Regions from separate parts of the Colwellia sp. SU-HH01172 genome, predicted to be linked through region 3. Evidence: predicted binding sites of a transcription regulator. Region 3 holds the regulator's gene; each other region holds the start of a gene.
What was found. The regulator LexA, encoded in region 3, represses DNA repair genes until DNA is damaged. The targets are predictions, from matches to a motif close to TACTGTATNNNNATACAGTA.
Positions count from the first base shown of each region.

Region 1: imuA (translesion DNA synthesis-associated protein ImuA) is a predicted target of LexA. The motif match lies at 7,503-7,522, and genes of this name have one in related genera.
Region 2: AC27JP_RS18290 (DNA topoisomerase III) is a predicted target of LexA. The motif match lies at 4,649-4,668, and genes of this name have one in related genera.

Region 1 covers NZ_BAAJMB010000002.1:328,243-338,948, reverse strand. Annotated here, with positions in the region: gene rpsA (30S ribosomal protein S1) at 1-791, shown strand, start outside; gene ihfB (integration host factor subunit beta) at 871-1,176, shown strand; gene AC27JP_RS08610 (lipopolysaccharide assembly protein LapA domain-containing protein) at 1,247-1,498, shown strand; gene lapB (lipopolysaccharide assembly protein LapB) at 1,500-2,669, shown strand; gene pyrF (orotidine-5'-phosphate decarboxylase) at 2,796-3,491, shown strand; gene AC27JP_RS08595 (ComEA family DNA-binding protein) at 3,625-3,927, shown strand; gene deoD (purine-nucleoside phosphorylase) at 4,010-4,714, opposite strand; gene AC27JP_RS08585 (XapX domain-containing protein) at 4,835-4,939, opposite strand; gene add (adenosine deaminase) at 5,062-6,066, opposite strand; gene aroG (3-deoxy-7-phosphoheptulonate synthase AroG) at 6,285-7,340, shown strand; gene imuA (translesion DNA synthesis-associated protein ImuA) at 7,545-8,318, shown strand; gene AC27JP_RS08565 (Y-family DNA polymerase) at 8,351-9,949, shown strand; gene AC27JP_RS08560 (error-prone DNA polymerase) at 9,970-10,706, shown strand, end outside.
Region 2 covers NZ_BAAJMB010000008.1:185,129-195,834, forward strand. Annotated here, with positions in the region: gene AC27JP_RS18280 (hypothetical protein) at 1-395, opposite strand, end outside; gene AC27JP_RS18285 (DUF885 domain-containing protein) at 737-2,599, shown strand; gene AC27JP_RS18290 (DNA topoisomerase III) at 2,648-4,591, opposite strand; gene glpK (glycerol kinase GlpK) at 4,696-6,180, opposite strand; gene AC27JP_RS18300 (SRPBCC family protein) at 6,194-6,631, opposite strand; gene AC27JP_RS18305 (hypothetical protein) at 6,879-7,568, shown strand; gene AC27JP_RS18310 (sugar-binding protein) at 7,644-8,432, opposite strand; gene AC27JP_RS18315 (gluconokinase) at 8,472-9,002, opposite strand; gene AC27JP_RS18320 (GH36-type glycosyl hydrolase domain-containing protein) at 9,054-10,706, opposite strand, start outside.
Region 3 covers NZ_BAAJMB010000006.1:270,281-280,986, reverse strand. Annotated here, with positions in the region: gene AC27JP_RS16440 (DUF3302 domain-containing protein) at 1-302, shown strand, start outside; gene AC27JP_RS16435 (HlyD family secretion protein) at 304-1,452, shown strand; gene lexA (transcriptional repressor LexA) at 1,658-2,272, shown strand; gene coxB (cytochrome c oxidase subunit II) at 2,869-4,386, shown strand; gene ctaD (cytochrome c oxidase subunit I) at 4,399-6,003, shown strand; gene AC27JP_RS16415 (cytochrome c oxidase assembly protein) at 6,015-6,599, shown strand; gene AC27JP_RS16410 (cytochrome c oxidase subunit 3) at 6,630-7,514, shown strand; gene AC27JP_RS16405 (DUF2909 domain-containing protein) at 7,585-7,794, opposite strand; gene AC27JP_RS16400 (SURF1 family protein) at 7,846-8,592, shown strand; gene AC27JP_RS16395 (hypothetical protein) at 8,656-9,216, shown strand; gene AC27JP_RS16390 (COX15/CtaA family protein) at 9,241-10,224, shown strand; gene cyoE (heme o synthase) at 10,234-10,706, shown strand, end outside.

The DNA.
Region 1 (10,706 bases), on a different contig from region 3:
TCGTTGAAATCCAAGAAGGCGTTGAAGGTCTTGTTCACGTTTCTGAAATGGATTGGACTAACAAAAACATCCACCCATCTAAAGTTGTTAACTTGGGTGACACTGTTGAAGTTATGGTTCTTGAAATTGACGAAGAACGTCGTCGTATTTCTCTTGGTCTTAAGCAATGTATCCCGAACCCTTGGGAAGAGTTTGCTAAGAACTTCAACAAAGGTGACAAAGTATCAGGTAAGATCAAGTCAATTACTGACTTTGGTATCTTCATTGGTCTTGACGGTGGCATTGACGGTCTTGTTCACTTATCTGACATTTCATGGGCTGGCGGCGAAGAAGCTGTTCGTGAATACAAGAAAGGTGATGAAATCTCAGCTGTTGTACTTCAAGTTGACCCAGAGCGTGAGCGTATCTCTTTAGGTGTTAAACAAACTGAAGATGATCCGTTTAATCAATACCTTGCAGATAACAAAAAAGGTGCTATTGTTACAGGTAAGGTTATTGAAGTAGACGCGAAAGGGGCTAAAATTGAATTAGCTGACGGCGTTGAAGGTTACCTTCGTGTTGCTGATATTTCACGTGAGCGTATCGAAGATGCGACGACTGAATTATCTGTTGATGACAGCGTTGAAACTAAGTTTGTTGGTGTTGATCGTAAGAACCGCACTATCAGCTTATCAATCAAAGCGAAAGATCAAGCAGATGAGCGTGAAGCTATGGATAACTTGAACCAAGCTGCAGAAGATACTTCTGGCTTGAGTGCAATGGCAGAAGCGTTTAAAAACGCTAAAAGCTAAATCCTAGCAATACCAAGTGAAGAAGAACTGCAAAGTGCAGTTCTTCTTAAATGTTTAAATCCGATGGCGCGAAGCTATAGTGAACACTGGAGGTCAAATGACCAAATCAGAACTCATTGAAAGATTAGCAGAAAAATTAAATCATTTAGCTGCGAAAGATGTAGAACAAGCTATTAAAGAAATTCTTGAAATGATGGCGCAAACCTTGTCAAAAGGTGAACGTATTGAAATTAGAGGTTTTGGCAGCTTTTCGTTGCATTATCGTGCTCCTCGCGTGGGACGGAACCCAAAAACTGGCGAGTCTGTAGAGCTTGACGGTAAATATGTTCCGCATTTTAAACCTGGTAAAGAGTTACGTGAGAGAGTAAACCTTTCACTCGCGTAATTGCAGAATTTGTGAATAAACGGCATGCTATCAGCATGCCTTTTTTTTGTGTTGTTTTGGATGAACTACCATGCGCCTTTATATAACTGTTATTCTATTTCTTATCTTTCTTGCCATTGCCTTTGTATTCGGCAGTCAAAATGATCAAGTGCTGACGCTTAATTATTTAATTGCAAAAACGAACCTTTCGGTGGCCGCTGCGGTGAGCTTATTTACCTCGATAGGCTTTGTGCTTGGTTTATTGTTTGCACTATTTTGGAAGTTCTTTGCCACGATAAAGAAAGCTAAGAATTCAGCATTAGTTACAGCGAAGAAATCATAAGATGTTAGGGTTACTCTTTTTGTTGCTACCTGTTGCGATGGGCTACGGCTGGTTTATGGGGCGTAATAGTGTCAAACAAAACGACCATAGTGCTAAGCAAGAACTCTCGATTAAATACTCTACCGGCTTAAATTATTTATTATCAAACCAACAAGATAAAGCGATAGATTATTTACTGGAAGCGTTAAAAGTAGAAGATGATACGGTAGAAGCTCATTTTGCCATGGCAAACCTCTTTAGGCGTCGTGGTGAGCTCGATAGAGCGCTGAAAGTACACGAGCATTTAGTACGCCAAAAGCACTTACCTAATAGTGCAAAACAGCAGGCGGTATTTGAATTAGCTAAAGATTTTTTCAGTGCCGGTTTATATGATCGCGCTGAAACTATGTTTCATAAGTTACTCAGATCGAAGATTTATGGTTTGAAGTCGTTAAGTGCGTTAATGCAAATTTATCAATCCACCAAAGATTGGCAGCAAGGTATTACCTTAAAGAAAGCAATTGTCAAAACTCGTGATAAAAAACTTTTGCACACTTTAGCTAATTTTTATTGTGAATTGGCATCAACAGCATTAGAAAAAGATGAATTTATTGCTGTCATTGAATTGTTAGAACATGCCTTAAGCCGCGATCCAAACTCATCACGAGCCAATTGGTTAATGGCACAAATCTATGAAAACCATCAACAATACAATGAAGCATGTCAGTGTTATAAAGCGATTTATGAGCAAGACAAAGAATTTTTCCCAGACGTTATTGAAAAAATGTTCACTTGTTATCAAGCACTTGATGCTGAAGATGAGTTTTTTCAGTTTATCAAGAAAGTGTATGACGAAACCGGTAGTACTAGCGCATTAATTAAGTATTTAAGCCATGTTGAGAGCGCAAAAGGTGTTAGTCAGGCGAAAGTCTTTATTCTATCGGCGTTAAAGCGTCGACCAACGATTCGAGGCTTTAAGCATTTTGTGAAAATGCAAATGACTGACAGTGAATCTGAGAATACTTCAGAGAATTTAGAAGTGATCCGCGAGCTAGTCTCGGCTTATTTGAATGTTAAGCATCGTTATAGTTGCAGAACTTGTGGCTTTAATTCAGGTACCCATTATTGGTCTTGCCCATCTTGTCATGACTGGGAGCAACTTAAGCCAGTACGGGGTTTAGATGGCGAGTAAAACTAGGTTATAGTGTGGAGATTTTTTGTATCTTTTGATGATACTAAATATCTGAATTTATTTTATTTCGCGCAAAAATGGCGCAAAAAATTATTGTTAAAATTTTTACCTATTGAGGAAAACAGCATGAGAGATGCAAAAGTTGTCGTGGCCTTAGATTTTGATAACAAAGATGAGGCATTATCTTTTGTAGATAAAATTCAACCAAATGAATGTCGCTTAAAAGTAGGCAAAGAAATGTTCACTCACTTTGGTCCTGAGTTTGTGAAAGAGTTGGTTCAGCGTGATTTTGATGTTTTTCTTGATTTAAAATTTCATGATATCCCTAATACGGTGGCGAAAGCGGTAACTGCAGCGGCTGAACTAGGTGTTTGGATGGTGAATGTGCACGCTTCTGGTGGCCTTAAAATGATGGAAAAAGCTAAAGAAGCGTTAGTACCTTACGGTGATAAAGCACCATTACTGATTGCCGTTACCGTTTTAACCAGTATGGGAGAAGAAGATCTTGCTGGATTAGGGATCACTAAATCACCAGCAGAACAAGTAAAACATTTAGCCTCTTTAACTAAACAAGCAGGTTTAGACGGTGTGGTTTGCTCGGCAATGGAAGCCGAATCATTAAAGCAATTATTAGGTAAAGACTTTAATCTTGTTACGCCTGGTATACGTCCAGCAGGTGCTAGTGCCGATGATCAAAAACGCATCATGACACCACAAAAAGCCGTTGATGTTGGTGTTGATTATTTAGTGATTGGTCGTCCTATTACTCAAGCAGAAAATCCACATGCGGTCTTGCAGGAAATTAACCAATCTATTGGCTAGTTGATGGCAAAAATAGTTATTTTTTTGTGCTATCTAGTTGACAATTATTATCTAGACTTCTAAACCTAATGGAGCGAATTACCTAATACAGTAATTCGCCTATATGGATATTAACTATTAGAAGGAAGGTACAATGAACAAACACATCTGTTATTTTCTCGTCATTTTATTTACTCTAGTGTCGTTAACACTTCATGCAACAGACGTTAATGAAACGCCAGGCGTTATTGTGACGGAAGAAATGCAAGTGGTTGATATTAATAAAGCTGATATTGAAACCTTATCTTTATTAAAAGGTGTAGGAGAAAAAAGAGCAAAAGCTATCGTCGCTTATCGCGAGCTACATGGTGAATTTAATTCACTCGATGATTTACTCAATGTTAAAGGCATAGGTGAGCAGATGCTACAACACAATAAAGAACGAATTAAATTGTAGGTTTATAGTTATAAGTTGTAGAAGTTTAGTGATAAAAAAGCCAGTCATTCGACTGGCTTTTTTACGATGGCAGTTTGCTAACTTATAACAAGCTATCCAATGTTAATTCCATCATACCTTTGAAAGTTGTTTCGCGCTCATCGGCGGTTGTTTGCTCGCCGGTTTTAATATGGTCACTTACTGTTAATACCGTTAAGGCTTTTTTACCATACTCTGCGGCAACGCCGTATAGGCCTGCAGCTTCCATTTCAACCGCTAAAATGCCGTATTTTTCCATTAATGCAAACATTTCAGGTTGTGGCGTGTAAAATAAGTCAGCAGTAAAAATATTACCAACATGTACTTCCTTACCTGTTTTTTCTGCTGTTTTTACCACTTTATGTAGTAAATCAAAATCAGCGGTCGCGGCAAAGTCGTAGCCATTCAAACGTGAACGGTTAACATTCGAGTCAGTACTCGCTGCCATACCAATAACGATGTCACGTATTTTTATATCGTCGCGTACTGCGCCACAAGAGCCAATACGTATAATATTTTCCACACCGTAATCTTTATATAATTCTGTCGCATAGATAGAAATGGAAGGTACGCCCATTCCTGAGCCCATCACTGAAACGGGTTTACCTTTATAAGTGCCCGTGTAACCGAACATGTTACGAACGCGTGTGACACATTTTGCGTCATCAAGAAAAGTTTCTGCGATATATTTTGCACGTAATGGATCGCCCGGCATAAGAACCGTTTTTGCGAAATCACCTGTGTTTGCTTCTATATGTGCTGTTGCCATGAGTGTTAACCTTTGTTAGTGGTGTTCAATCACAGTAAGTTTCTAGCCGTTGCCGAAATAACTTCAGCCGCTATCAAGGGTGTTTTACTGATATGTCTTTTAATTTTTTACTGTGGAATTCTAACTGAAAAAGCGTTCGATGATCCAGTTATAACCAATGCCACCTAAATAAATGCCGAAAATACCAGCAATACCCGATAAAACCGGTGGTGCGGGCATGGGCAATTTCAATAATGAAAATACCAAGCCGACAAGAATTCCCGTTATTGTCGCAATAATAACCTCGATTTCATTTACTCCTAGTTGTTAGTTAATCAACTATTTTAACCTAATATTAACAAGGAGCTCTAGCGGTTATTTACCACTGTTTGCTTTAACGCTAATTTTTCACTGTCAGATAAAAAGCAAGCTTTTAACGAGTTTTCTTGTAACTGCTGAATATCCTTATCAGTAAAGCCTAGCGTATTGCGGGCAACACTGTATTCATGTTTTAGTTCTACACCTTGTACGCCAGGATCATCGGTATTGAGACAAACTAATAAACCTCGAGCAAGGAAGTTTTTGATCGGGTGTTGTGACAAATCTTTGATGGTGCCGGTTTGATAGTTAGAAGTTAAGCAAGACTCAATGGCAATATCATGCTGTTGCATGTAGTCCATTAATTTTTCATCTTTAAAGCAGGCAACACCATGCCCGATACGTTGTGCGTGTAATTGCTCAATTGCTTGCCAAATACTTTCAGGCCCTGCAGCTTCGCCGGCATGTATTGTAACGTTTAGTTCTGCTTGTTGTACTTGCTTAAAATGTTCGATGAACAACTCACCCGGGAAGTTATACTCATCACCCGCTAAATCTATGGCAATAAGGTGTTGCTTATGTGCCAGTAGGGCATCGAGTTCTGCTTGACATTTCTCAACACCAAAAGTACGGCTTAAAATGCCGATAAGATTAATTTTTACATCATAAATTTTACAAGCGGCATTGACGCCATCAATAACGGCAGCAACCACATCAGCAACCACTAAATTATTTTTCATCGCCATATAATAGGGAGAAAAACGCAACTCAGCATAATGAATACCGGCATTAAAAGCATCTTCCACGTTTTCAAAAGCGATACGTTTACAATCGTCTAAGCTTTTAAGTACCGCAACGCCCCAATCAAGTTTGCTAAGAAAAGCGAGTAAGTCACTTTCACTTTCTTGAATTTGCACATGAGGAATAAAGGCCTCGAAGTTAGTTTCAGGTAAAGCAATGTTATGCTCATGGGCTAATGCCCAAATAGTTTTAGGGCGAATATTGCCATCTAAATGACGGTGTAAATCGATTAACGGTAAAGAAGAGTGAGTCATGCGGCACCTTATATGTCTAATGAAAATACGACCAAAGCACTATAGATTTTGTTTATTTATGTTTCTTTGATGTCGAATAATTTTATTATACCGCTTTTTTCGTATTTTATGTTGCTATTAGCGTGATAACACTGATAAATTAACTGCGGGACTAATCATCTAGGTGTCTAGACGTAAATATTAAATAGAAATTACTAGCAGTATAAAGAGAAAACATTATGGTTTACCAAACCGACGACGTTCGTATTAATAAAATCAAAGAGCTTTTACCTCCTATCGCATTACTTGAGCGATTTCCTTCATCAGAACAAGCTACAAAGTCGGTTTTTGCTGGCAGACAAGCCATCAGTAAGATTTTTAATAATCAAGATGATCGCTTACTCGTCGTGATTGGCCCATGCTCTATTCATGATCCTAAAGCCGCGTTAGAGTATGGTGAGCGCTTAGTAAAAATGCGTGAAAAATATCAAGACACGCTAGAAATTGTGATGCGAGTTTATTTTGAAAAGCCAAGAACAACCGTTGGTTGGAAAGGGCTTATCAATGACCCTTATATGGATAACAGCTTTAAGCTCAATGATGGTTTACGCATTGGACGTAAATTGTTGCTTGATTTGAACAATCTTGGCCTACCTACTGCAGGTGAGTTCTTAGATATGATCACACCACAGTACATGGCTGATTTTATGTGTTGGGGCGCTATTGGTGCGCGCACCACAGAAAGCCAAGTACATCGCGAATTAGCCTCGGGCTTGTCATGTCCTGTTGGTTTTAAAAACGGTACTGATGGCACCATTAAAGTGGCAATTGACGCTATTGGCGCCGCCAGTGCATCACACCACTTTCTATCCGTAACAAAATATGGTCATTCAGCAATAGTTGAAACCGCAGGCAATGAAGATTGTCATATTATTTTACGGGGCGGCAAAACAACAAATTTTGATGCTGATAGCGTTAAAAGCGTTACCGAACAGCTAGATAAGTCAGGGTTAAATACCAACATCATGATTGACTTTAGCCATGCTAACAGTAGTAAGAAATTTGAAAATCAAATGTTAGTTTGTCGCGATGTTTGCCAGCAAATGAGTCAAGGTAACCAAAATATTTTTGGTGTTATGGTAGAAAGTCACTTAATTGAAGGTCGACAGGATTTAGTTGATGGTCAAGCTGCAACTTATGGACAAAGTATTACTGATGCTTGTATCGGTTGGCAAGATACTGAAACTCTACTGGCAGAGCTTGAGCAAGCAGTAATTCAACGCCGAGCAAAATAAGGCATAAAGCCATGTATAGATAAAAAAGCAGGCACTAGCCTGCTTTTTTATTATTTAAAACTTTATTTGTTATCAAATATCTAGCGAAATATTCATCAATAATATTAATGTACGGTCGATTTTTCTGTTTTGTTACCTTGTTAATTTATCACCATATAACTATACTGTATGAAAATACAGTATAGTTATGGTTGTGTGACTACAATGAATAAAATGCTTAAACAATTACATCATCAAGGAAAAATTTGGCCAGCAGATCAAGTTAGCAATGTTGTTGAAAATATTGATAGTGGTTACCAAGAATTAAACCAACACCTAGATGGTGGCTTGCCTCGTCAAGGCGTGATAGAAGTACAAACTATTAATGGTATTGGTGAATTACGATTATTTCTTCCCTATTTGCTTAATTTATTACAAGCAGAATTAGCACAGCATAATCAAAGTCGGCAAATTGTTTTTATTGCACCGCCAGCGCAAGTGAATGCTCTAATGCTATTGCAAGCATCCATCCCCCTAGAGAATTTACTGATTATATCTTCACAGAAGCCTGAACAATCATTATGGGCGGCAGAGCAATGCTTGAAAAGTGGTTGTTGTTTTGCGGTGTTGTTATGGCAACAGTTACTAGCTGTACATCAAGTTAAACGTTTAAAACAGGCCGCAGTCACTGGTAATGCAGTACAGATTATTTTTCGCTCACCACATAGTGTTGATTTAGCCTTACCTGTTTCATTATCAGTGGCATTAGAACCTCGGCCAACAGGAATAAAAGTAAAAGTTAAAAAACAGCTTGGTGGCTGGCCTTGTAAGCCTTTTGTTGTCAACATGCATAAACAATGGCCAAGTTTAGTAAAAAACGGCGCTATAGATAATGCCAGTGATGCCGTGATAAGCAATGTTGTAGTACCACTATCGAGTCAGCAACGAGTCAGTCATAAGCTAAAAACTTCTATTGCTCAGCACCTTAACACCAATTAACCGTTGTTGTTGTTCACTCTTAAACTTTACTGATGCTGTGGTTATATATTAATTTTCCATCTTTACAGCTTGATTGCTTGCAGGCTAACCGGCCTATATCTGCAATAAAAGAGCAAGATAATGTCAATGATCAGGCTGTTGTTATTGTTGATAGTAGAAAAAACTCTCTTGTGCAATTGAATGAAAGCGCCAAAGCAAAAGGTATTCAGTTGGGCATGGGGTTAGGTATGGCGGCATCTTTGGCTCATGATCTTTGTGTTGTGCCATACCAAGGAGTAGAAGAAGAGGCATACTTACTGACCATTGCAGAGCAACTATATAGTGTTACAGCCAATATAGCGCTATTTCCACCACATGGCTTAGCGCTTAAAGTTGGAGATATGTTGCAGCTTTATCAGCACTTGTCAGCCTACGTCGAAGCAATCAATGTGGTGCTAAAACCTTTTAATATTAATGCAAACTTTGCTTGTGGTTATAGTGTTATGTCTGCGCAGGCATTGGCTTGTTCGGGTATTAATTTGCTTGCAACAGAAACAGATATCATTGCAAAAGCAAGTGCCAGATTGGGTATTGAGCAGCTATTTATTACTGATAAAGCGAAAAACTCGCTGGCGCGTTTAGGCATTAAAACCTTAGCTCAACTGCAGGCGTTGCCAGTAAAAGAGTTTGCTAAGCGCTTAGACAGTAAAACTATCGAGTACTTAGCACAATTGACGGGCCAAATTGATAAATCTTTGACGTTTTATCAACCTAAGTGTTTTTTTGAGCACAGTACTGAATTGTTATATGAAATAACCCATGTTGAAGTTTTATTGCAGCCGATTAAGCAATTACTGCAATTGTTGGAAGCATTTTTGCTACGTCGTGATTCTATTTGTTTACAGCTTGAGTTTCGTTTATATCAGCGAACTGACGACCTTCGCCATGTGTTACAGCAATCATTAGTGATCAGTAGTGCCACAGGTGAATACTTAGCGGCACAGTGGTTAAATTTAGTTAATTTAAAACTCACTCGTATCAAATTGCTTGCTCCCATCACTAAGGTTGCTTTACTCGTGCAGCAGTTTCAGGCCAACACGGGCGAGATAGGTGACATTTTCAGTGGCAAGCAAGGGCAATTGTCATTAGCACAATTGGCGTCGTTACTCGTCAATAAATTAGGTGATGAAAAAGTGCTACGTCTGCAGCCAGGTAACGACCATAGAGTGGAGTTAGCTTGTTGTTACACTCCCTTTATTGAGCAACTAATCAATAATGCTGATGATCAAAGCAATGGTATTAAAACTAGGCAAGGAAAATTAGCCGAAACTATGCAGAAAAATGTCTGTGCTAGTAATGCATTGCATGAAAGCAGCCCTTTAAGACCAAGTTTTATTCTCGCTGAGCCAGAGCCTTTACTGTCAAATATTAGTATTTTACATGGCCCTGAACGTATAACTACAGCATGGTGGGAGCAAGCGGCAGTTCAAGAAACAACGCAAAATATTAATACAACTTCAACGATCAATAATGCGAGAACAGAGCCTCAGTATCAACGCGACTATTTTGTGGCGATAAACCTTCAAGGGCAATGCTGTTGGGTATATAGAGAAGCCAATAGTCAGTGGTACATGCATGGCTACTTCTCGTAATGCAAGAAAGAGCGCAATTAATGAGTTATGCTGAACTATATTGCCAATCTAATTTTTCTTTTCTACAGGGGGCTTCTCATCCTGAAGAGCTTGTCTTGCAAGCTACTAAACTGGGGTATAGCGCACTTGCTATCACCGATGAATGTTCGGTAGCTGGGGTTGTTCGTGCCTATCGAGAGATAAAAGAGAAACAATTAGCTATTAAGCTTATTGTTGGCGCAAAGTTTCAGCTAGAAGATGGACTAAAGCTTATATTACTATCGCCAAATCGTCAGGGCTATGCAGAACTATGTCGTGTGATCACCAACGCTCGACGACGTTGCAATAAGGGACATTATCAATTCACTTACTGGGATTTACACTCCATTAAGCACTGCTTTGTGCTTTGGCTACCTAGTGGGGAACTGGCAAAAGATCAGCATGATATCTCCGTATTATTACGTTACCACAGAGCAAGATTGTCACTCGCATATACGCGATTTTTACATGCGAACGAAATTGTTTTCAAGCAACATTGTCAAGCGTTAGCTGAGCAACATCAGCTAACTATTATCGCTTGTGGCGGGGTATTAATGCACATTGCTCAGCGGCAGAAACTACAAGATATATTAACCACAATACGCCATGGTAAAATGCTAAAAGACATGGGGACTTTACTTGAGCAAAACGCTGAAAAGTCTCTTAGACCTATCAAAAAGTTACTTAAACTTTACCCCGATGACTATATTATTGCTGGCATTGAGTTAGCAAATCAATG
Region 2 (10,706 bases), on a different contig from region 3:
ATAACAACTTTTCCTATCTTAATATTTTTATCGCCAACCACTTTTTCCTTTGAACTAGCCTGATATGCAAATAACAAATCCCAACTGCCGATGGGATAATCTATTAGCAATATATCATCCATTTCATCAACATGAATTGCGAAATCAATTTCACCCGCCTGTACCCTCTTCAAACATCGCATATAAGGTAACTCAATAAAAACAAGTTGATAACCTAGTGGCGCTAATGCATTTTTTATAGCACTAATATGTAAGCCTTCAGCTTCACCGACTGAATTTGAATAGACAAATGGCCGCCAATTTTCATAGCAAAATGAAAATTGTTTTTCATTTACCGACCAAGCTTTATTTACACAAATAAAAAACAAAACAAAGAACAATAAAATAATACGCATAGCCAAGAAAATTGCATTGAACACTACTTTAATACTATGCCAATATTAAAAAATAACGAATTCCGAGTTAACTCACTGATCAGCAAACATTGTCAGGAGCGACATATGTTTGTCATAAATTGATACAATTTCATAGCTAAATTAAACCGTCAATCTTAACCTTGAAAATTTATTTTTTTATCCATAAATTCAATTAAGTGCCAGTAGTTAAAGATAATTTTCGCTCAAATGTAATGCCTTTATAGAAAAGTTAAATTATGCCATTTAAATGAAATTACCATAAGATGGATAAGTGGTTACCTAAAAATTATAAAAAAATAACCGAACAATATAGGTGTAATATGAAAAAGTATTTATTAGCAACAGCAATCATCCTATCACTAAGTGCTTGTGGTGGCTCAAGTAGCAGTAGCGACAGTTCAACAACGCCAGCTCCTGTGGTCACACCGCCCACGATCACTTTACCGGTAGTAAACGATTATGTTCTAGATGACACCACCACTTTACTTGCACAAATTTCTAGCCAACTGCCGACGGCAAATATTGATGACTTTTTCACCCAAGCATTTAATGTTACTAGCTTACGTAACAGTGAAAGTTTGATATCGGACGGTTTATTCGAGCAAATTGATAGCGAAACCGTGCAGCTTAGTAATATCTCAGACATTTTTAATGAACAGTCTAAAGCGATTTACCAGCTTATTTTACAACAGCTAGAAAACTATGATCGTGCCTCATTGTCTCAAAGCCAGCAAGTATCCTACGATGTTTATCGTGCTGATTTACAAGCTAAAATTCAATGGATAGAATTTAAAGATTTTCAATACCCCGCTACCTATGGATTTTTTGGCTGGCCCGGTAGTACTGAAACCTTCTTCACGCAAGCTTTTACCTTTAATGATAAGGCACAAGCTGATATTTATTTAACATTACTCAATCAACTCGGTAGACGCTTCGGCCAAATTGAAACCTTACTCGATGCTCGCAAAGCAGCAGGTGTTATTGAACCAACCGTAACACTGAATTATTCACAAGGCTTAGTTGCTGGCATCGCAAACTCTACTGCTTCTGCAACCAGTTATTATCAGGCTTTTAATCAGCAATTATCTACTTTGGATAACATTTCAGATGCCGACAAAACTAGCTTGCGCGATACAGCCATTTTAACCATTAATGAAAAAGTCATCCCCGCCTATGCGAGCTTAGCAAGTAAAATGGCGACCTTAGCAAATGAGGCTCCCAGTCAAATAGGCTTTGGTCAATTTCCGGGCGGTAAGGATTTTTATGACTTCACGCTGAACTATTATACTTCTGGCAATTTAACCGCAGATCAAATTCACCAATTAGGTATTGACGAACTAGCAAGAATACACGCGGAAATGCGAATGTTGTTTGACCAACTTGGCTACCCACAAAATGAAACCATTGCACAACTTTATGCTCGCGTTGACAATGACGCCGAGCTTATTCCTGCCAACCAAACCAAAGCTGTTTATGAATCATTAATTGCCGATGCATACCTTGAACTTCCTAAGCTTTTTAATATCTTGCCAGTGCAAGAAGTTGTCGTGATTGGTGGCACTTCTGGTGGCTACTATATTGCCGGCTCAGACGATGGTTCTCGCCCGGGTGCTTTTTATGCTAATACTTCACAAAACTCCCCTTACACGACAATGCCAACATTGGCTTATCATGAAGCTGTACCCGGACATCATTTACAAATTGCCCTCGCTAACGAACTCGATCTACCTTTATTTAGAAAAAAAGGTAATTTTACCTCATTCATTGAAGGCTGGGGCTTGTACGCAGAACGATTAGCAAAAGATGCTAATTGGTACGCCAATGATGCAATAGGTGATTTAGGTCGCTTACAATTTGAAGCCATGCGAGCAGCTCGTTTAGTTGTTGATACCGGCATTCACAGTAAGGGCTGGAGTTATAACCAAGCAGACCAATATCATATTGAAAACGTCGGTTTTAACGGCGCGATTGCTCGTTATAGTGTTTGGCCTGGGCAAGCGACCGCTTATATGACAGGAATGCTAAAAATACTTGAGTTGCGCCAAAAAGCTCAAGACGAACTTGGTGACGCTTATGATATTAAAGCCTTTCATGATGTCGTGATTGGCAACGGTTCTATGCCACTAAACGTATTGACCACAGTCGTTGAAAATTACATTGCCAACACTTTAGCCACTCCTTAACTGGCAGTGAAACTTTGAAGAAACATCGCCCCAATCTCTGAGGCTTTTTTATTGGCGCTTTGTATAACGCTTTTTAGCTTTTGATTTACGCTTAAATGGCACTTTGGGTAGCCCAGCGAAAGATTGCTGCTCTGATTGCGCAATCATGCCGTGCAATGTTTCTGTTAGCGGTGTAATTAAGTCATCATAACGGCTGGTTTTTTCACTAATATTAGTCAACGTTGCTTCCCAGTGTGCGGTCATATCTGGCAAGGTTGCCGCCACAGGCAATGCGTTGATCAGCGACTTCCCTATCGCGGTTGCATGAATACTCTTACCCTTGCGTTCTAAGTAGCCACGCTTAAATAATAAGTCGATAATACCAGCGCGGGTTGCTTCCGTGCCTAAGCCATCAGTTTCACGTAACATTTTCTTGATACTGCTATCGGTAACATAACGGGCAATCCCTGTCATCGCCGCCAATATACTAGCGTCAGTAAAGTGTTTAGGTGCTTGTGTAATCCGAGAAATTAATTCACCACGATGGCAATGCAGTTGCTCACCTTGCGTTAATTTAGGTAATGATTGTTCTGTTAACTGTTGCTCGGCACCATGATTAGCAGCATCAGCTTTAGCTGTTTTACTTTTCGCACGTTGAAACAGTACTTTCCAACCTTGCGCTATTGGCGTTTTCGCATTGGCTGAAAATATACCGCCAGCAATTTGCACTTCCACCTTAGATTGATTAAACACATACGCCGGATAAAACTGGGCAAGGTATTGACGCACAATGAGAAAATAAACATTCTTCTCAAACGGATTTAAGGAAATATTAGCGGCTGACTTTTCAGTGGGAATAATCGCGTGATGAGCACTGACTTTTGCGTTATTCCATGCCTTACTTTTTAATGCTGCATTCGCATTCTTAGCAAATGCGCCGTAGCTTTCATTGGAGTTCGCCAACATTGAAATAATACTTATCGCCTGATGATGGTGGTCAGTCGGTAAGTAACGACAATCAGAACGCGGGTAAGTAATTAACTTATGTTTTTCATACAATGACTGACAAACATCTAGCACCAATTTTGCATTTAACGAATAGATTTTTGCGGCATCAATTTGCAAGGCAGATAAGTTATAAGGTAACGGCGCGGCTTGTTTTTTCTCTTGTTCGCTAACCGAGGTCACGACTGCTGGCTGGTTTTCAATTCTGCTAACTACATTTTCAGCTAAGGCACGATTAAGCACTCGCCCTTCTTCATCCATATAAGGCTGACACGCTTCACTCGGTTGCCATTTAGCGATGAATTGCTGTTGGTTTGCGGTTTGTAAATGGGCATGAACATCGTAAAAGTCTTTCGCGACAAAATTGTCGATTTCTTGCTGACGCCTAACCACCAAACCTAAAATAGGTGTTTGTACTCGACCAACTGAAAGTACGCCATTAAAGCCCGCTTTTTGGCCTTGCAAGGTATAGGCGCGAGTTAAGTTTAAACCGTATAACCAATCAGCCCGAGAACGCGCTAGCGCAGAAATAGACAAGGGCATAAAGTCTTGATTGCTACGTAAGTTTGCTAAAGATTTTTTAACCGCCGGTAAATTCAAATCACTAATCAGTAAACGTTTAATTTGCTGTTTTTTCGTCTTCGATACTTTTAAGAAATCAATCACTTCATCAACCAGTAATTGCCCTTCTCTATCAGGATCACCGGCATGAATAATTTCATCCGCTTGTTTAACTAATTTTCGTAAAACCGTTAATTGCGAGCGAGTTTGGGTTTTCGGTTTTAACTGCCATTGCGTGGGTATGATAGGTAAATGCTGCATTTGCCATTTTTTATAATCGGCATCGTAATGTTCAGGATCAGCTTGTTCTAACACATGACCAATACACCAACTCACCACATCACCATTACTTAGCTCAATATAGCCTTTTTGGTTTTTCTGTGGTTTTGGTAATGCCGCCGCAATAGCGCGACCTAAACTGGGTTTTTCAGCAATATATAATTTCAAAGCAAATACGTTATCTAAACAGTTAAAAATAATATCTTTTCTTAGCATAGCAGCTAAAACTGTTTATTTATACAGTGCAATATCTTACCATAGATAAATGAGTGCTAATCCAGCACTTTATCCAGAGCCGTTAACCAACCTTGATAATGACGAGCGCGACTTTCCTCGCTCATTTTAGGGCAGAACTTACTTTCAACTTGCCAATATTCAGCCGCTTGTTCAACATTTTCGAATAAGCCTTGCTGTAAGCCAGCCAGCAATGCCGCACCTAGCGCAGTGGTTTCCGTAACTTTCGGTCGCTCAATCACTAAATTTAAAATATCGCTAAGAAACTGTAATAACCAATCATTAATCACCATGCCACCGTCAACGCGTAACTGTGTGGTGTCGATACCATCTTGCTGCAGTGCAACTAATAAATCTCGAGTTTGATAAGCAACAGAGGCTAAAGCCGCGGTAACAATCTCTGTAATGCCTGAATCTCGTGTTAGTCCAACAATGGCACCGCGAGCATCAGGCTGCCAATGTGGCGCGCCTAAGCCAGTAAACGCAGGCACAAGATAAACATGATTTTCCGCTGTCATCGACTCGGCAAGCGCTTGGCTTTGCTCAACATGTTCAATCAGTTTTATACCATCGCGTATCCATTGCATGGTGGCACCCGCCATAAAAATACTGCCTTCAAGTGCGTAGGTTATTTCGCCAGCTAAGCGATACGCTATGGTGGTTAGCATTTTATGCTGCGAGTATTGCGCTTGCTTGCCAGTATTTACCATCACGAAACAACCCGTGCCATAGGTACTTTTCATCATGCCTTTTGCAAAACACGCTTGGCCAACTAACGCTGCTTGTTGATCGCCAATCATTGCGCTAATGGCAATTGGCTGACCAAAATATTCTGTTGCTGTTACACCAAAATCATCGGCGCTATTTTTGACTTCAGGCAGCATGGTTTTAGGAATATTAAATAGGGTTAATAGCTCGTCATCCCAGCAATTATCAACAATATTAAACAACATGGTACGAGAGGCATTGGTAGCATCGGTGGCGAATGTTTTTCCTTTGGTTAAATGCCAAAGTAAAAAAGTGTCCACTGTGCCAAAACATAACTTTCCAGCTTCTGCTTTCTCACGAGCGTCAGCAACATTATTTAACAACCATTCGATTTTACTGGCCGAAAAATAAGGGTCTAGCAGTAACCCTGTTTTGTCTTTTACCTTAGTAACAATGTCTGCATTTTTCTGTAGATTCTTGCATCGCTCTGCTGTACGCCTGTCTTGCCAAACAATGGCATTGTAAATCGGCTCGCCCGTGATTTTATCCCAAACTAAAGTGGTTTCACGCTGATTAGTAATACCAATAGCCAGAATATCTTCAGCCTGCAAAGCGCTTTTCGCGATAACTTTTCGACAGGTTGCAAGCGTAGTTTGCCAAATGGCTTCTGGCTGATGTTCAACCCAACCATCGTCAGGAAATATTTGTTCAAACTCTTCTGAGGCGCTTGCGACTAATTCACCCGACGCATTAAAAATAATAGCGCGGCTACTGGTTGTGCCTTGGTCAATTGCTAGCAGGTAGGATGTTTTCATTACGGGTTTTCTCTTAATTCGCCAGCGCTAAAAAATGTTTGTTGATTTTAACTAAGGCTTTTTTCATCGCTTGTGACAATAAAAACTCAACCAATTTATCAGGCAGCCATTTAGGCGCCTGACAAACAATAGTATAGCGAACCGAAGTAGAAGAAGGGTTTTGTTCCTCAAGATAGATATTACCTTGATGACCACGCAACGGTCGATCACCAACAATGGCATAGCGAATATGGTTATCGTTAGCAATCAATATTTGCTCTGAAAATTTAACGCCAGCGACGTTTAAATTACGAATAGCACCCTTGCCGCCAAAAACTTCACCTTCATCGGCAGTTTTAGCAATTGAAAACTTGGCATCAAAAAACCGCCCGGCATTTTGATGATCGAGTAATATTTTACTCACTTCACTTGGCACTGCGGCGATTGTTTGTACCACATCAACATTAACCATAATGTTCCTGCATTCACATAAAGATAATTGCCAGTAACAGTAGCGGATTTAAGCACTTAGGGTCAAGATGCGAGTCCTATACTGGATTTCACTAATACAGCTCTGCGTTATCCAACACAGAGCATAAATTCACTTTGTTGCTTCTAAAGCTTTGAAATTATGTAATATTAAGTGAAATTTATGAGACGGATATTACTGAGACGTTTCCACAATCAACGGTTAGATTTAACGTGAATTACTGTCACTTATGAGTAAACAAGTTTTAAGTTTAAAAAGCTCACTATCTAAGATGAGTAGTACAAAAAATATTTCGCAAAGCGAAGTTGTCAAAATTTTCTCAGATGTGCGGCAGTACCTTGAAAAGAAAAGATTAAAACAAGAGTTTCAACATTTGAATTTTTTTTGCAATTGGATGTTTCACACTGAATTATCTGGCTCTTCAGTTTGCTATAATATGTTAGTGAAAATGACTGATTTATTTTTAAAAGGCATTGAGAACGACACACGCTCTTGCACTGAAGAATTTGTTAAAAACGCTTCTTGTATTTTCTCTATTGAGACCCTTAGGATAGAATTTATTTCTGTATTTAAAAACTGTGATCTTCCTTTATTTTTGTTTAATCAGAAAGAAAATTGGCTCGGTTTTTTGGGTTATATGTTGGAAGAACTTTCAGATAAACCTATAAAATTTCCAGATAACATAGAAAAACAGGCGCTTTCGTCTAGGCCTAAACATAAATCTGCAGCTAGAGCTTTTCGTCAAATAGAGCGTTTAACTAGCAATAATCAAAGACTAATGGCGAGAGAATTGGAAATAATTAAAGGAAAAGGGGCCTTAGAGGGCAGTTACTGTTGGCAACTAAGAACAGAACCACAATTATATATTCAAAGCCCAATTAATTGTTTGGAATGCAATAGTGCTTTTGGTGTAGATTAAATCTAAGTAGTCATTAAATTAAGCGAAGACTCAAAAATTTCGATCAGCGTTACAGTAATATAGTTCTATTCCAAATCACTCAACCAAAGTTAATGGCGCGAAAACACCCGCATCTTTATAACCCAAGTTTTTATCACCATTTTTAGGCTCTATCGCCACAGAACCGATAAAATGCTCACGGCTGGCACTGCTGTCGTTATCGCAATAAGCAAGCATGAAACCTAGTTCTTTATTCGGAGTTAATGTTACTGGTTTTGCATCGTTAAATTTTTTACTACCCGCCCTAGTGGTTACGTAATCAAAGCTGTCATCGTAAACATCTAAAGCTACTTCCCAAATAAGTTTATGTGGTGCTGTGGCTTGGCGCTTCCATGCACTTTTAAGGTGGTCATTAAGCAGCATAAAATCAGGTTGGCCATCTTTAGTTTTATAGCCGATATCAACCGCTTGGTTGTCGAGTGCCACATGGTAAGCAAAGGCATTGAAGTTAAATTGGTGCTCGCCACCGGATCTGTCTTCATCAATAAAAATTTCTAAGCAATCATCATCCCAATAGGCATTTAATGGGTCAGGATGATTATCAAAAAGTACATCATCTTGAATTTCCGCTAAAAGATAAATTTTGTTTTTGTCCCACATGATTTTAAAGCGACCAGAAAAGTCTTCAGCACTGGGCATGTCACCTAAAATATGCTGATTAAGTGGTTGCCACTTTGCTGCTTGCCATAACGAGTCCATAAAGCCATCGATAGCAGGCGCTACTTTTGTTTGTTTAGCTTCTATTGCATAACTGCTATTGATGACAAATAAGCCAGCACTTAACGCCAACATTTTTACCGTATATTTAATTAATGTAATTTTCATAAAAACCTCAAGAGTATTTATCTATATATCCTTAAAAGATTAATTGGTAATTAGTGCCATAACCTTTTGTTCAATCTGCGATATTATCGCAGCAGAGCTTTGTTCAATATTAACTAAGCTGATATCTAATTCTTCTCTAACACGCTGCGATAATTTCGGGTGTTCTAAGGCCTGAAACTGACTACGCAACAGTGACATTGGAAAAAAGTGTCCATTACGATTTTTCATGCGCTCACTGATCAATGCCTCGCTGCCATCTAAGAAAAAGAAATGACACTGAAAGCCAACCGTACGTAACATATTTCGATGCACTTTTTTTAAACATGAATGTGCTAAAACCAGTGGTTTATCTTGCTGTGATTCTTTTGATAAAAATAGTGTTAGTCGCTGCATCCACTCGCTTCTTAACTTATCCGTCAAGGGCTCTGAAGCAGACATTTTTGCTTTTGCCTCGTCAGAATGAAAATCATCTGCATCGATATAGTCGTAATTAAAATCATTGGCAACTTGAGCAGCGATGGTTGATTTACCGCTACCGCTAACGCCCATAATAATAAATAGCTTAGTCATATTTACGCTTCATACTCACCAAGGTTACGCAACGATTGTTTTCAAAACAATTTAGCTTGTTATAGGCAATACAACATCTAAACAGTATTGCTTTCCCGGTTGAATATTTTCCAGTTTATTTTTCGTTAATCGCACGCCATCAGCCACTATCATTCGTTGCTTAACTTTTTTACTTCGGGTAATTTTCATCAAAATATCAGCCCCTAAGAATTTACGCTTAACGGTTAAGTTTTGCCAGTGCGTGGGAATTTTAGGGCTAATAATTAACCCTCCGGCGTTGCCTTTCAAACCACATAATTCTTCAATGATTGCTCGATACAACCAAGCAACCGTTCCGGTATTGAAAAGCTGACTCGATCGGCCGGCCATATCTGGATTTTGATGGTATGCCCCACGATAATAATTAGGAATAAAACCCGGCAATTGTTGTCGCACTAAAACATCTTTTTCGCTAGTTAACATCTGCTGAATAATCGCCATGGCTTTATCTGCGTAGCCATGCTGAAATAAGCTATAGGCATAAAAAATACTGGCATGGTTATAGACGGAGCCATTTTCCGCGGTGCCCGGATATTTTTGCGTTAAGCGGCCAATATCTTCTCTCATTTTGGTATAGCTTGGTGCTAACATCATAGGGCCAAAAGGCGTTGCTAATTGCTGACTAATTTCATCGAGCAAACAATCAACTTGTTGGCTAGTCGCCGCGCCACTTAACATTGCCCAACTTTGTGGGTTTAAGTAAATTCTTCCTTGCGGATCGTCAGCAACACCAAAATGTTTATCGTCATCTGTAATACCTCTAGCATACCAACGACCATCCCAAAAATGCTTATTGGCGGCATCATTCGTTGCTTGCGCGGCAAGCTGATACTCAGCTAACTTACTATTTGTTGCTAAGCCATAAGATTCACAAATACTACACCATTTTTTCACCGCATAGGCTGTTGCTAATGATAACCAACTTGAGACACCTTTGCCTTTATGACCCACCATATTAAGTGGATCACACCAATCACCTTGTTCAATGTAACTTAAGCCGCGCGCATCGGTAGCATGAAGTAAATAGTCCATCGCCAATTCAACATGCTCAGCAACCGTTATTAGTTCGTCATGATCTTTAAATCCGACTAATTCCTTTAGAAAATCTCTGTCGTTAGTTTCATCTAAATAGACCTGCAAACAAATAGGTAGCCAAACACAATGATCGCTATGAGGGATAAGATTAATGTACTTAATCTGTGCATCGGAATGCAGCAATACGCCATCAGGAAGACAGCCATTGCGCTTTTGTTGTGAGAGCGTTGTTAACAATGCTTGCTTAGTTTTTTCTGGCGATATAAAGCACATGCCCATCGCATCTTGTAAATAGTTTCGCGTTTGTGGATCTGTGGTCAGTCGATTACTGTCACCATGATAAAATACTTGCCTAGGTAACCAATGATTAACAAATTGATTGAGCGCGACATCTTCACTTTCTAGAGAAAAACTTTGCTGTGATTGCTGAATATAGTTTTGATATTTAGCATTACTTTCATCAAACGCCTGTGCTTTTTCAAAGAAATTTTCTCGGATGCTCTGCACTTCCTCTAAATTCTTACAAGCACCAAAAACAAACTTAAACTGCTTATTTTCTTGGGCAGACAACGCAACATCGTACTGCATAACCGCTATCGGCGTTTGATAATAAGCATTGCTTTGAGCAAG
Region 3 (10,706 bases):
TCGTCATTTTTTATGGCATCATCGTTATTCATGATATCCCCTATGAAATTGCAGTACATCGTAACCACCCTCATCAAGATGCCTTGCATGTTGCTGGTTGGGTAAGTCTATTTACACTGCATGTGCTTTGGCCATTTTTATGGATTTGGGCAACCTTATATCGTGAAGATAGAGGTTGGGGCTTCAAACATCAAACCCAGAGCAGTCATTCAGAACTAGCGCAATTAACTCAAGAAGTTGAATCACTAAAAGCTGAGTTGAATATAATTAAGCAATCGCTTAAAACTGTGGAGGAACAATAATATGGATTTAATTATTATTCTTACCTACACCGCTATTTGTACAGTAATTTTTAAAGTATTTAAAATCCCATTAAATAAATGGTCAGTGCCAACAGCAGCTTTAGGTGGAGTGTTCATTTTAGGTGCGTTGTTAATGTTGATGAATTACAACCATCCATACGCAAAATATGGCAAGGAAGTATTTGTTAGTATTCCTATTGTGCCCAATGTGAGTGGTACGGTAAAAACCGTTGATGTTATTGCCAATCAACCCGTACAAAAAGGTGATTTACTGTTCACGCTTGACCCAACACCGTTTCAAGCAAAAGTTGATCAAGTCTCAGCCTTACTAGCTGACGCAAAAAGTAGTGACTTGCAAAATGATCAAAAACTTCAAACCGCAATAGCCAATGTTGCTAAAGCGAAAGCTGATAAAGAACGTAACTATTCAAATTACCAACGCTACCTAAAAGGTAAAGAAAAAGCCGGTGTAAACTCACCTTTTACTGAGCAAGAGCTTGAGAACAGAAAGCAGCTATTTGAAGCATCTAACTCAAAACTACTTGCCGCTCAGTCAGAGGAAAAAAGAGTTAAACTAATTGCCGATGCTGAAATATTAGGTTTGAACCCGCAAGTAGCACAACTGCAAGCACAATTAGACAAAGCCTTGTTTGACTTGGCAAGCACACGTGTTTACGCACCAACAAACGGCATGGCAACGCAAGTCGCGTTACGACCAGGTGTACGAGCAGCCTCTTTACCACTTCGACCAGTAATGACTTTCATACCGAATGAAAAACGTGTTTTTGCTGGCTTGTTTTGGCAAAATTCATTATTAAAAATGAAAGCAGGGCTAGACGCAGAAGTGATTTTAGACAGCGTTCCTGGCCACGTCTTTAAAGGCAAACTGGTTCAGCTATTGCCTGCAATGTCAGAAGGTGAATTTCAAGTTAATGGCCAGCTAATTTCTGCTAATAGACTTGCTGCGCATGGTTTTGCTATTGGTCTTATTGAGCTAGAAGAAGACTTGTCGGATTATGGCTTACCTTTTGGTATTCAAGGTAAAGCTGTGGTGATAAATCATGATAGCGACCCGCTACATGTTTCTTTAATGAGACGGATTCTACTGCGAATGATGGGTTGGATTAATTATGTATACCCTATTAAGTAAAATGTAAGTTATTAGAGTAGCTACTAATATGGGGTCGTTTCAACCTAGCGATCACTACATTTATTGCCTATTCTATTATCAAAGCCTTTCTTGTTATATTGTTTATTTGTTCATCATTAATTCTTGCGTTTATTTACAGCCTGTATACAATGACAGTGATACTGTTTAAAAGTACAGGCTACCATAAGTTGCTTAAGGAAAAAATATGCGCCCTTTAACACCCAGACAACAGCAGATATTTGATCTGATCCGAGAAAAAATTTCTGATACAGGTATGCCACCAACACGAGCAGAAATTGCTGATTTTTTTGGTTTTAAATCAGCCAATGCCGCCGAAGAACATTTAAAAGCGTTAGCAAAAAAAGGTTATATTGAAATGTTACCAGGCACCTCCCGCGGTATTCGTTTAGCGGAAGAGTTTGTTGAGGAAGATGGTCTCCCCTTAATTGGTCGCGTCGCTGCTGGTGAACCAATACTTGCTCAAGAGCATGTTGAAGATCATTATAAAATTGACGGTAGTTTATTTCATCCTGTCGCTGATTATCTGCTACGTGTTAACGGCGAAAGTATGAAAGATATTGGTATCTTGGATGGTGACTTATTAGCGGTTCATCAAACAACTGACGTGAAAAATGGCCAAGTAATTGTTGCTCGAGTTGAAGATGATGTTACGGTTAAGCGCTTTAAACGTGAAGGTAACGTGGTTTATTTACATGCAGAAAATGAAGATTTTGAACCGATCGAAGTTGATTTAACTAGTCAACATTTTAATGTTGAAGGGATCGCTGTTGGCGTTATTCGTGCAGCTGATTGGATGTAAATTCTATTTTATCTCCTACTATCAAGGTTAACTTTTGTTTTATTATTGTGCAGGTTTCTAAAGGTGCTTATGTTTTAAACCTGCGCTTTCCCTTCTTTAAGTTTGTTTCCTTTCTTTAAGGTTTGTTTTTTAAGAATAATTATCATTCTTACTCCTGAAACGCTCAAATAGATTGTTTTTTATACGATTCTGATGTGAAGCTTTTATTAAATTTTCGGTATGATGATCACATGCTGAATAAAAATTAAACATATCTCTAAAGCCTTTAAAAATGCACAAAAAGCCCGGTTTAGGGTTATTACTCTATTGTATTTATTAACTTTTATTTTTTATGCTTTTTAAATTTTAAATTGACCCAGATCAAGTTTTAAGTAATTCTAGTCTAGAAAACGTACAAATATAACAATAGGGCGTATTTGACGACTGTTCAATATTACGCCACTTAAATAATAATAAATGTATGAGCAAAATCACTGGTTTATCACGATAAAAATATGATTAATTAGTTGTTTTGCCTTAAAGGGTGAAGGAGATGTCGAGTGAAAAGACGTAACCTAGGTTTGCTGTTGCTAGGGGGCTTGTTGTCTAGTTCAGTTATGGCAGATATGCCGCTGAACTTGACCAAAGGTGTTACGGAGGTTAGTAGAGATGTATATGACTTACATATGCTAGTGCTCTATATCTGTACTGCTATTGGTGTTGTGGTCTTTGGTGCAATGTTTTGGTCTATGGTATTTCACCGTAAATCAAAAGGTGTTAAACCAGCAACATTTCATGAAAGCACAAAAGTTGAAATTCTTTGGACGGCAATTCCAGTCGTAATTCTAATCGCTATGGCAGTGCCTGCCACTTATACGCTCATTGATATGGAAAATAATGATGATGCGGATCTGACAGTGCAAATTACCGGCTCTCAATGGAAGTGGCACTATAAATACTTCGATCAAGATATTGAATTCTATTCAGTACTTTCTACTCCTCGCGAACAATATGAAAATCAAAATGGCAGTTCAGCAGAAAAAGGTGAAAACTACCTGCTAGAAGTTGATCGTCCTTTGGTTATTCCTACCAATAAAAAAGTACGTTTTGTTATTACCTCGGATGACGTTATTCACGCTTGGTGGGTACCTGCATTTGCTGTTAAGCAAGATGCAAACCCGGGTTTTATTAATGAAGCATGGACTAAAGTTGACAATCCTGGCACATATCGCGGCCAATGTGCGGAGCTATGTGGTAAAGACCACGGCTTTATGCCAATTGTGGTTGAAGTTAAATCTGAAGCAGACTATGCACTTTGGGTTGATGAGCAAAAACAATTAAAAGCTAACGCGGCGGCGGCTGAAGCGGCGTCATTAAATGCCTCAGTTTCTATGGATGAATTAATGCAGTTAGGTGAAACAACCTATACCGCTTATTGTGCAGCTTGTCACCAAGTGAGTGGCCAAGGATTACCTCCTGCATTCCCAGCACTTAAAGGCAGCGCTATTGCAACAACAGGGCCAGCAAGCGAGCATATAGATATTGTTTATAACGGTAAAGCTGGCACAGGTATGCAAGGTTATGGCAAGCAATTGAGCTTAAAAGAAATTGCTGCTGTTGTGACTTATGAGCGTAATGCTTGGGGTAACAATACCGGCGATGCTGTACAAGCGGCTGATGTTAAAACGGCCGTTGGAGGTGAAGCAGAAAGTTTAACTGAAGCTGTGAAAGAAGCCGCCGCTGAAGTAAAAGAAGAGGTTACCCAGGCAATTACTCAAGAGATGGCGAAAGTAATACCTACTGAAGATTTATCTAAGGTTTATAGCCAAGATGAATTGATGGCCATGGGTGAAAAAGTTTATATGAGCGCATGTGCTGCTTGTCATCAAGCCAATGGTGAAGGTATGGCGCCGGTATTTCCTGCCCTAAAAGACAGTGTAATTGCTAAAGGTGACATGGCCGTACATATCGATATGGTAGTTAACGGCAGTAAGAAAAATCCAGCGATGGCAGCCTTTGGTGGCCAATTAACTAAAACGCAAATTGCTGCAGTTGTCACGTACGAGCGTAATGCTTGGGGTAACAATACCGGTGATTTAGTCCAGCCAGCAGATGTTGCTGCTAGCGCGAAGTAGGGAGGCGTTAAAATGACTACAGATGTAATTAATGATCAATCCGAGCATGATTCACATGACGGTGAACATCATGATCATAAAATGACTGGCCTTAAGCGCTGGTTGTATACCACTAACCATAAAGATATTGGTTCCATGTACCTATGGTTCTCTTTTATTATGTTCTTAACCGGTGGCGTGATGGCACTGGTTATTCGTGCTGAGTTATTCCAGCCGGGACTACAGATAATTGAGCCAGATTTCTTTAACCAAATGACCACAGTACATGGTTTGATTATGGTTTTTGGCGCGATAATGCCAGCCTTTACCGGTTTGGCTAACTGGATGTTACCTATGATGGTAGGCGCGCCAGATATGGCGCTGCCACGTTTGAATAACTGGAGCTTTTGGATTCTACCATTTGCTTTTGCTATTTTATTATCGTCTTTCTTTATGGAAAGCGGTGCACCAAATTTTGGTTGGACCTTCTACGCGCCACTATCAACAACCTACAGTAACGGTAGTACAGCATTTTTTGTTTTTGCTGTTCATATCATGGGTATTTCATCAATTATGGGAGCGATTAATATTGTCGTCACCATTATGAATATGCGTGCTCCAGGTATGACTTACATGAAAATGCCATTGTTTGTTTGGACATTCTTCATTACGGCTTACTTACTAATAGCGGTGATGCCAGTGCTCGCGGGTACCGTAACTATGGTATTAACCGATACCTACTTTGGTACGAGTTTCTTTGATGCTGCCGGTGGTGGTGACCCAGTAATGTTCCAGCATATTTTCTGGTTTTTTGGTCACCCTGAAGTTTACATTATGATTTTGCCTGCTTTTGGTATTGTTTCTACAACCATTCCAGCGTTTTCTCGTAAAAAACTCTTTGGTTATAGTTCAATGGTTTACGCGACAGCATCCATTGCTTTCTTGTCGTTCATTGTTTGGGCTCACCATATGTTTACCACAGGTATGCCGTTATTTGGTGAACTGTTCTTTATGTATTGTACGATGTTAATTGCGGTGCCGACGGGTGTGAAAGTATTTAACTGGGCAGCAACCATGTGGCGTGGCTCGATTAGTTTTGAAACACCAATGTTGTTCTCTATTGCCTTCGTTATTTTGTTCACTATTGGTGGTTTCTCTGGCTTGATGCTAGCCATGACACCGGTGGATTTTCAATATCATGATACTTACTTCGTTGTTGCTCACTTCCACTACGTGCTGGTAACTGGTGCCTTATTTTCTATTTTTGCTGGTGCTTATTATTGGTTACCGAAATGGACTGGCTATATGTACAACGACACGTTAAGCAAGTGGCATTTTTGGTGTTCATTAATTTCAGTGAATTTATTGTTCTTCCCTATGCACTTTTTAGGTTTAGCCGGTATGCCGCGTCGTATTCCTGATTATGCCTTGCAGTTCGCTGACTTTAATAAATGGGTCAGTATTGGTGGCTTTGCCTTTGGACTTTCACAATTAATTTTCTTAGTGCTAGTGATTAAGTGCATTAAAGGTGGCGAAAAAGCTCCGGCAAAACCTTGGGACGGAGCAGAAGGTTTAGAATGGACAGTGCCTAGCCCTGCGCCGTATCACACCTTTGAAAAACCACCAAAAATTGATTAATTGGAGACAAAATGGATAACGGCGAAACGCAAGATAAAACCTCAGAGCAAACACAAGTGCAAGCGACTGACGCATCAGTGAAAAAAACAGTTAAAAAACTGATGTTGATAGTGTTTGGTATGTTTGGCTTTGGTTTTGCGATGGTGCCGTTATATGACGTGTTTTGCGATATCACCGGGTTAAACGGTAAACCGTCTAATGTTGCTGCAACATACAACGCGGCAACAATAGACACCGAACGTACAATTACCGTGCAATTTTTGACCCGAACGGCTAAGGGCATTCCTTGGCAGTTTGAGCCAATGATAAACGAAATAAAGGTACATCCAGGTGAAAGAAAAACCGTTAAATTTTATGCCAAAAATGAGTCTGTAAGTGATATTGTCGGCCAAGCCGTACCGTCAGTTTCACCAGGTAGGGCCGCGGTTTATTTTCAAAAGATTGAATGCTTTTGTTTTAATAATCAGCCGTTAAAAGCCAGTGAAGATGTTGAAATGGGTTTACAGTTTTATGTTGATTTAGACTTACCCGACGACGTTTCCACCATCACCCTATCTTACACTTTATACGATATTACAAGCTCGGTTGATTCTTAAGTGCATGGCACTTAAATGAGGGGAACAACAATGACGACAAAAGAATACGAAAGTTATTACGTACCAGCGCAAAGTAAATGGCCAATAATTGGTGCCATTGCGCTATTTTTAATTGCCGTTGGTGCAGGCAGTTATGTAGCAAATTTAAATAATCCTGACAGTGTTGGCGGCGGTTGGATATTACTTGCCGGTATCGCGTTGATTATTTATATGATGTTCGGTTGGTTCAATAATGTTATTACTGAGTCAATGTCTGGAAAATACAGTCATCAAATGGACAATTCATTTCGCCAAGGTATGAGTTGGTTTATCTTTTCAGAAGTGATGTTTTTTGCTGCTTTTTTTGGTGCCTTACTTTATGCCCGTACTTTTTCGGTACCTTGGCTAGATGGTGCCGGTAACAATGCCGCAACCGCTGCGATTTTATGGCCTGACTTTACCGCGACTTGGCCATTAATAAAAACCCCTGATGGTACTGAAACAACGGCTATGGGTTGGTATGGTCTGCCGTTGATTAATACCATTTTACTGTTAACTTCTTCAGTTACTGCCCATTTTGCTCATGTAAGTTTAGAGCAAGAAAAACGTGGTTTATTGAAATTTTGGTTAGGCTTAACGGTACTCTTAGGTTGTGTGTTTTTATATTGCCAAGGCTTAGAGTATGCCCATGGTTACGCTGATGAAATGAAACTGTATTTAGACAGTGGTATTTATGGCAATACCTTTTACTTGTTGACTGGCTTCCATGGTATGCATGTTACTTTAGGTACCATCATGTTATTGGTAATGCTTATTCGGGTGTTTAAAGGTCATTTCACACCGAAAAATCATTTTGCTTTCCAAGCAGCAAGTTGGTACTGGCATTTTGTTGATGTAGTCTGGGTACTATTGTTTGTGTTTGTTTATATTATCTAGCGCTATAGGCTGATGAATATAAGAGCTTTAAGGTACGATATCTACAATGTTAGCTATCGTACCTTATAACTTAATATGGACGTGGGTTAGGTGTAATAACACCGGTAAGTATCGCCAGTAAAAGTAACAGTATAAGAATGACAGAAGTAATCACACGGCGACCAATAAATTTCGACATAGGTGGCTTGTTTGGATCATTTCTATTCATAATAAATAGTGCTCGGAACAGGTTATAAATCATAAAGGCTAATAAGCCGACAACAATAATTTTAATTAACACAGCATTCTCTCTTTTATAGTCTGTTTTTAGTTAGTGAACATGCGGTAGTCTATGAATTCGGTATCACTTCAGCACAAGTTAAAACAACTTAATTGGCCGATGGTTATATTTACCATGCTAGTATTTTCGTTATTAATCAAGCTTGGATTTTGGCAAAGTAGCAGAGCACTTGAAAAAGAACAACGCCAACAACGCATCAGTGAATTGAGCCAGCGCCAAGCACTTTCATTAACGCAAGTATTAGCACTTAGTGGCTTACAAGATGGTATTAATGACTTACCTATTGAACTTAATGGTGAATTTGTTGCTGATAAAGTGTTCTTATTAGATAACCAACCGGATAAAGGACGTTTCGGGTATCGTGTCTATCAAATAATTGCAAGTGACAACCACTCGATATTGGTTAATTTGGGTTGGGTGCAGGGGTCAATAGACCGCAATGTACTACCAGAAATAACGGCAATTACAGGACAACATGTTATTACTGGCCACGTACGAGAAATTGAAATAGGTATTCAATTACAAGCACAAGATTTTGTTAATCCATCGTGGCCATTACGAGTACAACAAATTGAATTAGACAAATTTTCACAATTAATTGGCAAGAAACTATTGCCCTTTGTTGTTTACTTAGATAAAAAAGAGACTATTGGTTATAAAAAGAACTGGCAGCCGATTGTCATGCCTCCAGAAAAACACCGAGCATATGCCTTTCAATGGTTTAGTTTGGCTCTTGCATGGTTGAGCTTGATGATTTGGGCAGCCATAAAAATGAGTAAAAATAGCAATACAGAATAATAAGTAAGAAAAATATCGAAACCGACATCACCACCTAAAAACAAGAATAAAAGGCTGAGTTGTATGAGTTCTTCAGAGTTAAAAAAATCGCGCCGCAGTATGCTAATTCTCTTAGCGGTATTTATCATTCCCGTGGTGTTGGCTAAGTTAGCGTTAAATCAGCAATGGTTCAATTATGGTGTTACTAATCAAGGGCAGCTAATAGAGAACGAATTAACTTTAGCAAAATTAGGTTTGAACGTTGATGACTTTGATCATCAATGGCTAATGTTATACAGCTTGCCAGAAAATTGTGACGACCAGTGCGAAAAAGTCTTAGTCAGCGTAAACAATACCTATATTGCTTTAGGTAAAGAAATGCCACGGGTTAAACCGGTAGCGCTAACTCAACAAAATTTAACCACAGAACAATCAGATAAAATTCAAATCAAAAAATGGCATGTTCAAGCTATGCCAGCATTAGCAAAAACTGCTATCACACGATCTCAAGTATTCATCGTTGATCCGTTAGGTAACGTCATCCTTAGTCATCTGCCGCCTACAAGCACTGAACAATTACCACAATTTGGTAAAGCAATTTTAGCTGATTTTAAGAAGCTGCTTAAATATTCGAGGATCGGCTAAATGAGAACCCAAAGCTTCGCCGATATTAGAAAGCTCGTTTTTGTCAGTATTCTACTGGCTATTTTAGTGGTCAGTTTAGGTGCGTATACCCGCTTAACCCATGCTGGGCTTGGTTGTCCTGACTGGCCAGGGTGTTATGGCTTACTTGATGTGCCAGAAACAGCCGAACAAATTACTGCCGCGGAACAAGCGTTTCCAGAACGGCCAGTAGAGCCAGAAAAAGCCTGGAATGAAATGATCCATCGCTACTTTGCAGGAACCTTAGGGTTATTGATTTTAGCCATAGCCCTTTTGTCATTTAAACGACGGGCTCAAGGTGGACCTGTTGGTTTACCGATACTGATTTTAGTCGTAGTGATATTTCAAGCGGCATTGGGCATGTGGACCGTTACCATGAAGTTAATGCCCGTTGTCGTAATGGGGCATTTGTTAGGAGGTTTCACCACCCTCTGTTTGTTATTTTTATTGTATTTACGTATAAGTGGCTACCGAGTACCGGGTGGTGATTTTGCGCTAAAAAAATATGCTAAGTTTGCCGTTATCGGTATTTTTATTTTAGCGGGGCAAATTGGTTTAGGGGGCTGGACATCATCGAACTACGCTGCGCTAACTTGTACAGAATTACCAATTTGCCAATCAGACTGGCTAGAGCAGCTTACCTTTGAACATTCTTTTGACTTAGTACCGCCAGAGAAAGACAGTTACGAATTTGGTCATTTAGATCACGCCTCTCGTGTCACTATTCATGTCATGCATCGATTAGGGGCCATTGTCACGGCGTTATATTTATTTTGGTTGGCCATTAGTATTTATCGAAAAGCACAATCGCCATTTTTCAAAAATGCGGCGATGAGCTTAGGATTTATTTTAAGTGTACAAATCGGCTTAGGTATCAGTAATGTTTGGTTTTCTTTACCGCTGAGTGTTGCTGTTAGCCACAATGTTGTGGCCGCCATGTTAATGATGTCATTGATCACTATGACATATAGTTTAAAACGTAAGATTTAGGGGCAGATTATGAGTGAAAGTAGCACAATAGCAGCGAGTCATAGCGCACCTAGTACGCCGATTTGGCGTGATTATTATGAAATCACTAAGCCACGGGTGGTGGCATTATTAGTACTAACGGCACTGGTGGGTATGTGTTTGTCGGTTCCAGGCATTATTCCTTGGCAAGTATTAGTTCCGTCGATGATTGGTATCGGCTTTTTGTCATCTGCCGCCGCCGCAATTAACCATATCGTTGATGAACGCATAGACAGTGTTATGGGCAGAACTCATAATCGCCCGTTACCCAATGGTCGGCTTACCGCTAAAAATGCCTCAATGTTTGCCATGACGCTAGCCGTGACCGGTTTTGCGATTCTCTATAGCTTTGTAAACCCATTAACGGCATGGTTAACATTTTCTGGTTTAGTGGGTTATAGCTTTGTTTATACCATGTACTTAAAGCGTGCAACGCCGCAAAATATTACTATTGGCGGTTTAGC